DNA from 2 places in the Ruminococcus sp. OM06-36AC genome. Region 1 is predicted to be linked to the other one. Evidence: a T-box and tRNA genes for the amino acid it is inferred to sense, from the RefSeq annotation. Region 1 holds a T-box; the other holds one or more tRNA genes.
What was found. A T-box is a leader RNA that pairs with one kind of tRNA and senses whether it is charged. The one in region 1 lies ahead of DXB92_RS05845 (valine--tRNA ligase), so its partner is inferred to be a tRNA-Val.
Positions count from the first base shown of each region.

Region 2: it has a tRNA-Val gene. The T-box ahead of DXB92_RS05845 (valine--tRNA ligase) is inferred to sense a tRNA for this amino acid. The anticodon was not compared.

Region 1 is NZ_QSTT01000005.1:2,880-6,287, reverse strand. Features, by position in the region: gene lysS (lysine--tRNA ligase) at 1-808, opposite strand, end outside; gene greA (transcription elongation factor GreA) at 829-1,296, opposite strand; T-box leader at 1,769-2,022, shown strand; gene DXB92_RS05845 (valine--tRNA ligase) at 2,083-3,408, shown strand, end outside.
Region 2 is NZ_QSTT01000004.1:95,181-98,588, reverse strand. Features, by position in the region: gene DXB92_RS05320 (site-2 protease family protein) at 1-226, opposite strand, end outside; gene rpmB (50S ribosomal protein L28) at 623-808, shown strand; gene DXB92_RS05310 (PIN domain-containing protein) at 967-1,713, opposite strand; tRNA gene DXB92_RS05305 (tRNA-Cys) at 1,917-1,991, opposite strand; tRNA gene DXB92_RS05300 (tRNA-Gly) at 1,994-2,069, opposite strand; tRNA gene DXB92_RS05295 (tRNA-Asp) at 2,072-2,148, opposite strand; tRNA gene DXB92_RS05290 (tRNA-Val) at 2,152-2,227, opposite strand; tRNA gene DXB92_RS05285 (tRNA-Val) at 2,565-2,640, opposite strand; gene DXB92_RS05280 (hypothetical protein) at 2,802-3,408, opposite strand, start outside.

The sequences.
Region 1 (3,408 bases):
CGAAACCGCCGACGATCAGCTTTTTCAGATTCAGTTCGGTTTCGATACGCAGGAACATGTCCATGTCCAGCGTGTTGTGATGTGTCACAAACGGCTTTGCCGCAGCAGCGATCTGCAAAGGCAGCAACACCGGTGTTTCCACTTCCAGATAGCCGATGCCGTCCAGATAAGCACGAATCTCCCGCAGGATCTGGCTTCTGGTGACAAAAGTCTGCTTGACATTCGGGTTTACGATCAGATCCAGATACCGCTGACGATAACGGGTGTCCTGATCCTTCAGACCGTGCCACTTTTCCGGCAGGGGCAGCAGGGACTTGGAAAGCATGGTGATCTCTGTTGCGTGAATGGAAATTTCGCCCTTGCGGGTGCGGAATACGAAGCCCTTCACGCCGACAATATCGCCGATGTCCCACTTCTTGAATTCCTTGAAATTTTCCTTGCCGATGTCGTTCATGCGGACGTATACCTGAATGCGGTCAGTAGAATCCCGCACGTCAATGAAGTTTGCACGTCCCATATCCCGCCAGCTCATAATACGTCCGGCAATGGAGATCGGCTGTTCTTTCAGGGTGTCCAGCTTTGCCTGTAAAGCTTCTTCATCATCGCCGGCTTCTTCCTTGAACTTTGCCTCAGTGACTTCATAGTCTGCCTTGACAGATGCTGCCTTTGCGGTGACATCATACTTGGTAATGGTAAACGGGTCGTTGCCGTCTGCCTGCCGCTGCCGCAGCTTTTCCAGACGGATCTGCCGCAGGGTGTTGCTGTCCTGTTCCTGTTCCGGAACGGACGGTGTGTTCTGATTTGCCATGGGATTCACTCCTATATCTATTACTTGCTGATTTCCAGAATCTCGAACTTCAGTTCGCCTGCCGGTGCTTCGATGAGGAAGTTGTCGCCGACTTTCTTTTTCATTGCACCCTTGCCGATAGGAGATTCGTCAGAAATTTTGCCTTCCTTGAAGTTGGCTTCGTTGCTGCTGACGATCTGGAGGGTTTCGATCTTGCCGGTGCGGAAGTTCTTGATCTTAATGGTAGAACCCAGACCGACTTCATCGATAGAAGCGTTGTCGTCTACGATCTCAGAGTTGTCCAGTGTGTACTGGATCTCCATGATCTGTGCTTCCATGATCGCCTGTTCGTTTTTCGCTTCGTCATATTCCGCATTTTCGGAAAGGTCGCCCTGTGCACGTGCTTCTTTCAGCTTCTGTGCCATTTCTGCACGGCGGACGGTTACCAGATAGTCCAGTTCTTCCCGCAGCTTGGCTGCACCGGATTTTGAAATCTGCTTCTTTGCCATAATTCTCATGCTCCTTTGATTCCGTGCGGCAGGGCTGTGTGTCTGTGCAGACCGCCTGCCGCCATGTTCTTTCTGCCGCAGACCAACTGCCTGCCAGCTTAGACATTATATTATTATAGTATATTTTCGTGCAGTTGTCAACTATGAATTTTGGACAACACCGCATGAATCCATTTTCATTCTTTAGGGAAACAGTGAAGCCGGCGGCGGTGAGGCTGTCATGAAAATGGATTTCCGTAGCTTTTCAAAAATCGCCCTTGACAAACTCAACAAAAACCGATATAATAAAGGAAACACTGCATAAAGTCCGCCTGACGGCTTTGCACGCAATCTGCTTGCAGATTTTCCGTCATATTGCCCAGAAATCCCTTGCCATACGAAAGTATGCCTGCGGAATTTCTATGCAATCTGCCGAAAAATCTGACTACGCATCTTACGCACAAGCTTTATTCAGTGTTTCCTAAAGAAAACAAGAAATGCAGAGAAGAGGAGGAGTATCCCGCCGCTGGTTCTGACAGAGAGAAAACGGTCGGTGTAAGTTTTCGGACAGTGTGGGAGAAGGTAGCCTCGGAGCAGCACAGGGGAAGTTTCCGTGAGGACGGAAATGGGTAGTCTGTGCCGGTTCGCACCCGTAACCGTGCAGGATGAGTGCGGCAAGATCGTTGCCGAATTCAGGTGGTAACACGGACAGCAGACGGAAAATTTCCCGGCTGATTCGCCCTGAGCAATTCTGAGGATTGCCGGGGCTTTTTTTATCGGTGATCGAAATGGAAAGGAACGAACTTTATGAAACAGGAACTGGCGAAATCTTACCAGCCGAAAGACTTTGAAGACCGCATCTATAAAATGTGGAACGACAGCGGCAGCTTCACGCCCCATGTGGATTCTGAGAAGCAGCCCTATACCATCGTGATCCCGCCGCCGAACATCACCGGACAGCTGCACATGGGTCATGCACTGGACGAAACTTTGCAGGATATTCTGATTCGCTGGAAGCGGATGTCCGGCTACAGTACCCTGTGGCTGCCGGGTACCGACCACGCTTCCATTGCGACCGAAGCCAAGATTGTGGAAGCCATGCGGAAAGAGGGTATCAAAAAAGAGGACATCGGCAGAGAAGCTTTTCTGGAACGTGCATGGGCATGGAAGAAGCAGTACGGCGGCAGGATCGTGGAACAGCTGAAAAAGCTGGGCTCCTCCTGCGACTGGACAAGAGAACGCTTTACCATGGACGAGGGCTGCAGCAAGGCAGTCAAGGAAGTATTTATCAAGTACTACGAGGAAGGTCTGATCTACCGCGGCAAACGTATCATCAACTGGTGCCCGAAGTGTCTGACTTCCATTTCTGATGCAGAAGTAGAATATGAAGTGCAGGCAGGGCATTTCTGGCATCTGCGGTATCCGCTGAAGGACGGCAGCGGCTATCTGGAACTGGCAACCACCCGTCCGGAAACCCTGCTGGGCGATACTGCCGTAGCAGTCAACCCCAACGATGAACGCTACAAAGATCTGGTGGGAAAGACACTGATCCTGCCGCTGGTACACCGTGAGATCCCTATTGTGGCAGACGATTATGTGGAAATGGACTTCGGAACCGGCGTGGTAAAGATCACACCGGCACACGACCCGAACGACTTTGAAGTGGGGCTGCGGCATAATCTGGAAGTTATCAACGTGATGACCGATGATGCAAAGATCGTGGACGCATATCCGAAGTATGCCGGCATGGATCGCTATGAGGCAAGAAAGGCAATTGTTGAAGATCTGAAAGCAGAGGGTGCACTGGTAGAGATCGAGGACTACAGCCACAATGTAGGTACCTGCTATCGCTGCGGCACCACGGTAGAACCGCGGGTTTCCAAGCAGTGGTTTGTCAAGATGAAGCCACTGGCACAGCCGGCGATCGACGCTGTCAAGAACGGCAAGACCAAGTTCGTTCCGGAACGGTTCAACAAGATCTATTTCCATTGGCTGGAAAATATCAAGGACTGGTGTATTTCCCGTCAGCTGTGGTGGGGACACCAGATTCCGGCGTTCTACTGTGACGACTGCGGCGAAATGGTTGTTACCAAGGAAAACAGTGCAGTCTGCCCGAAGTGCGGCAAGCCCATG
Region 2 (3,408 bases), on a different contig from region 1:
TTGCCCAGCCGAATCCGGTCAACAGCAGCAGCACTGCACCGAAAGGGTCTACGTGTGCCAGCGGATTCAGCGTCAGCCGTCCGGCGGCTTCGGCGGTGTCATCACCGCATTTCCGTGCCACCCAGCCATGAGCAAACTCATGCAGCGGCAACACCAACAATATAATCACGATTCTTGCCAGAATCTCATAACGGTTCAAGTTCATAAAATTGCTCAGAATTCCCATTGCTCCAGTCCTTTCCAAATGAAAATGTTCTGCCCAGATACCCTATAATGTGTTCTTTTTATTATACATGGTTTTCCGGAAAAATTCAAGCCTATTTTGCCGTTTGACATAAAATTTACAAGATTTCCGCAGGACAGAATGCTGGAAATGTGCCGATTTCTTTTTCGATTGCTTTTTGAAAATAAGTCTGCATTTGATTTTACAGTCTGTTTTCGCAAATAATTGTATTTTTCGAAAGGTATTTCGAATGTAAAAAAAATATTCAAAAGAATCCGAGGAAAAGGGTTGCTTTTTTTCGGGAAATTTGATAAAATAGATATGTTAGTTTGCAGACTGCCGCAGAAGTCTATTTTCCGGCGGTCGGCATGCAATGTTAGGATAAGGAGGTGCAGTAGAATGGCTAAATGTGAAGTTTGCGGAAAGGGTGTTACCTTCGGTATCAAGGTTTCTCACTCCCACAGACGGTCGAACAGAACATGGAAGCCGAACGTAAAGCGTGTAAAAGCGATTGTGAAGGGAACTCCTTGTCATATGTACGTTTGCTCCAGATGCCTGCGCTCCGGCAAGATCGAGCGTGCGTAAGCTCTGTTTTTGACAGTTGAATATGAAAAGTGACCGAAAGCAAAGGCAATTGCCGCTTGTTTTCGGTTTTTCATTTTTTATGTAGCAATTTATACAACAAAAAGAGCACTCTCCGGCCAGTTCCACCGGAGGGTGCTCTTTTGGGTTTTGAAAGTCTGTCACTTCGTGCCGTTTGCCAGCTTACGGAGTGCCTTATAGGACGGCTTCAGTTTGTGATACATGTCTTTCACCTGCTTGCCGTCGTGGTAATAGCGGGACAGCAGGTTGTTCAGTGTCAGCAGGTCTTCCGAAGCGGTGATGATCGCACAGATCCGGTTCACCGCCTGCTTGTCGTCTGTGTCCAGCAGTTCCCGCACTTCCGACTGTAACTCTTTCGGGAACAGCATTGCCGCACTGCTCTTTGCCTTTTTCGGTGCTGCCGGTACGTTTTCTTCTTCTGTTGAAGTCGTATCCGCAGATGCAGCCGCAGCAGTTTCTTCCAGAGCCTGTACTACATCTCTCGTGGGAATGCCTTTCATTGCATTCTCAATGGTAGAATAAATCGACAGAGCGTGCACATCCTCTTGCAGGTACCGGTCGTAGAACTGCTGGTTCAGGTCGAAGTCGGTGTCCTTGCTGATGATATACAGACGTTCTTTCGGACGGCTGCCGATCAGATAGCCGATATACATGGAAAGCTGCAAGTCCAGTGCATTTTTCACCGTATTTTTTCTGGTGGACAGTGCTGTCACTTCCATCAGCCGCAGCTTTGCATCACAGGAGATCAGCCGCTGGTGCAGTTCAAACGTCAGCCCGCAGCGGTTCTGTGTGTAGAAAATCACTACCTCGTCCCGCTTTGTCAGATACTCCAAACCGGTCAGTCCCTCGATATAGACATTTTCATAGTCGATCAGATACGTTGCCATTGCATTTCCTCCTTTCCTTTCGATTGGTTCAGGTGCTACAAGAGCCTGTCCTGCACGCTGCAAAACAGGTACAGGACAGGCTCTAAGGTATACGTATCCTCCAGCCGCAAAGCTTGGGCAATACCGCACAATCTTTGTGCGGTATTGCCCTTGACCTTCAAGAGATACAAAAAAAGAGAACGCCCGCTTGCGTTCTCATCTCTTGGAGGCGCCATCCAGATTTGAACTGGAGAATCAGGGTGTTGCAGACCCTTGCCTTACCACTTGGCTATAGCGCCATTGGAGCGGATTACGAGGCTCGAACTCGCTACCTCCACCTTGGCAAGGTGGCGCTCTACCAGATGAGCTAAATCCGCACTGGCGATCTGGATGGGATTCGAACCCACGACCTCTGCCGTGACAGGGCAGCGTTCTAACCAACTGAACTACCAGACCATGTGGTGGAAACTATAGGGCTCGAACCTATGACCCTCTGCTTGTAAGGCAGATGCTCTCCCAGCTGAGCTAAGCTTCCATCATTTTTTTCTCAGCGTCGCATCTCTCAGCGACGTATATTATTATACACCATTCTGAGCGATTTGTCAAGGGTTTTTCGAAAATTTTTTCGAGGTTTTTAAAACAGAAAAAGCACCGAAAATGCGTCGCTTTTCCTGTTTCATTGAATCGTTTACAAAAAGTTAATATGTGATTTGCAGAAAAATTTGCTGCCGGACAGCCCGTTTTCCCCTGCCTTGAACAACACCCACAGACGTGAAAACCACACCCACATGCATATGCTGTTCCATTTTTCAAGCACGGAAACCAATACAACAAAACCGCCTGCACTCCAAAAAGTACAGGCGGTTTTTCTCTGGTGGAAACTATAGGGCTCGAACCTATGACCCTCTGCTTGTAAGGCAGATGCTCTCCCAGCTGAGCTAAGCTTCCATGATTCAGCGACGAAATTTATTATACCATATCTTTCGGCATCATGCAAGCTGATTTCGCAGGGTTTTCAAAAAATTCACATTTCGAAACTGACAAATAAAAACTGCCTGCACCGAGCCGGCACAGGCAGTCTATCATTCCATGAAATCGCGAAGCCGCAATTACATACCAGTTACATTGAAAGTTACTTCAATGGTTGTCCAGTCGCCAATAGCAGACGGATCCAGAATGGTTGCAGAATAGTCGGACTTGTTTGCCAGATCAGCAATGTTGCCCTCTGCACTTCTTGCATCGCCCGGCATGCCGTCGTCCGGTACCCACTCGTTGAAAATGTTGGAACGAATATTGTTGTGCTTTACGCCGTTGATCTCGGTTTCTTCTGTATTGGTGAAGCTTTTCTTGGTCAGCGGGATTTCAGTACCGTCTACCTTGACAGCAGTTACATCGATCACTGCGTTCGGGGTAGCAGTTGCACCGTCCATGATCTGTACAGCCATGAATGCAGTGCCGTTTGCGATCAGGTCGCCGTTTACGTCGCCGGTCGCATCGTAACGGATCGCGTTGGTATCTACGGTAACGCTGACAGTGTATTCGCCGTTGCCGGTGATCGGAGCAACACCTGCATCATAGCACAGATAGTCCGTATCGCTGCCGGTGTACTGGAGCCACCACTGACCGTCTGCCATGCTCAGATAAGCCTCGCCAGCCTGCGGAACGACAGCTTCTTCGAAGTCGCCGGTCTGTACCTGCTGCGGAGCAGAGCTTTCG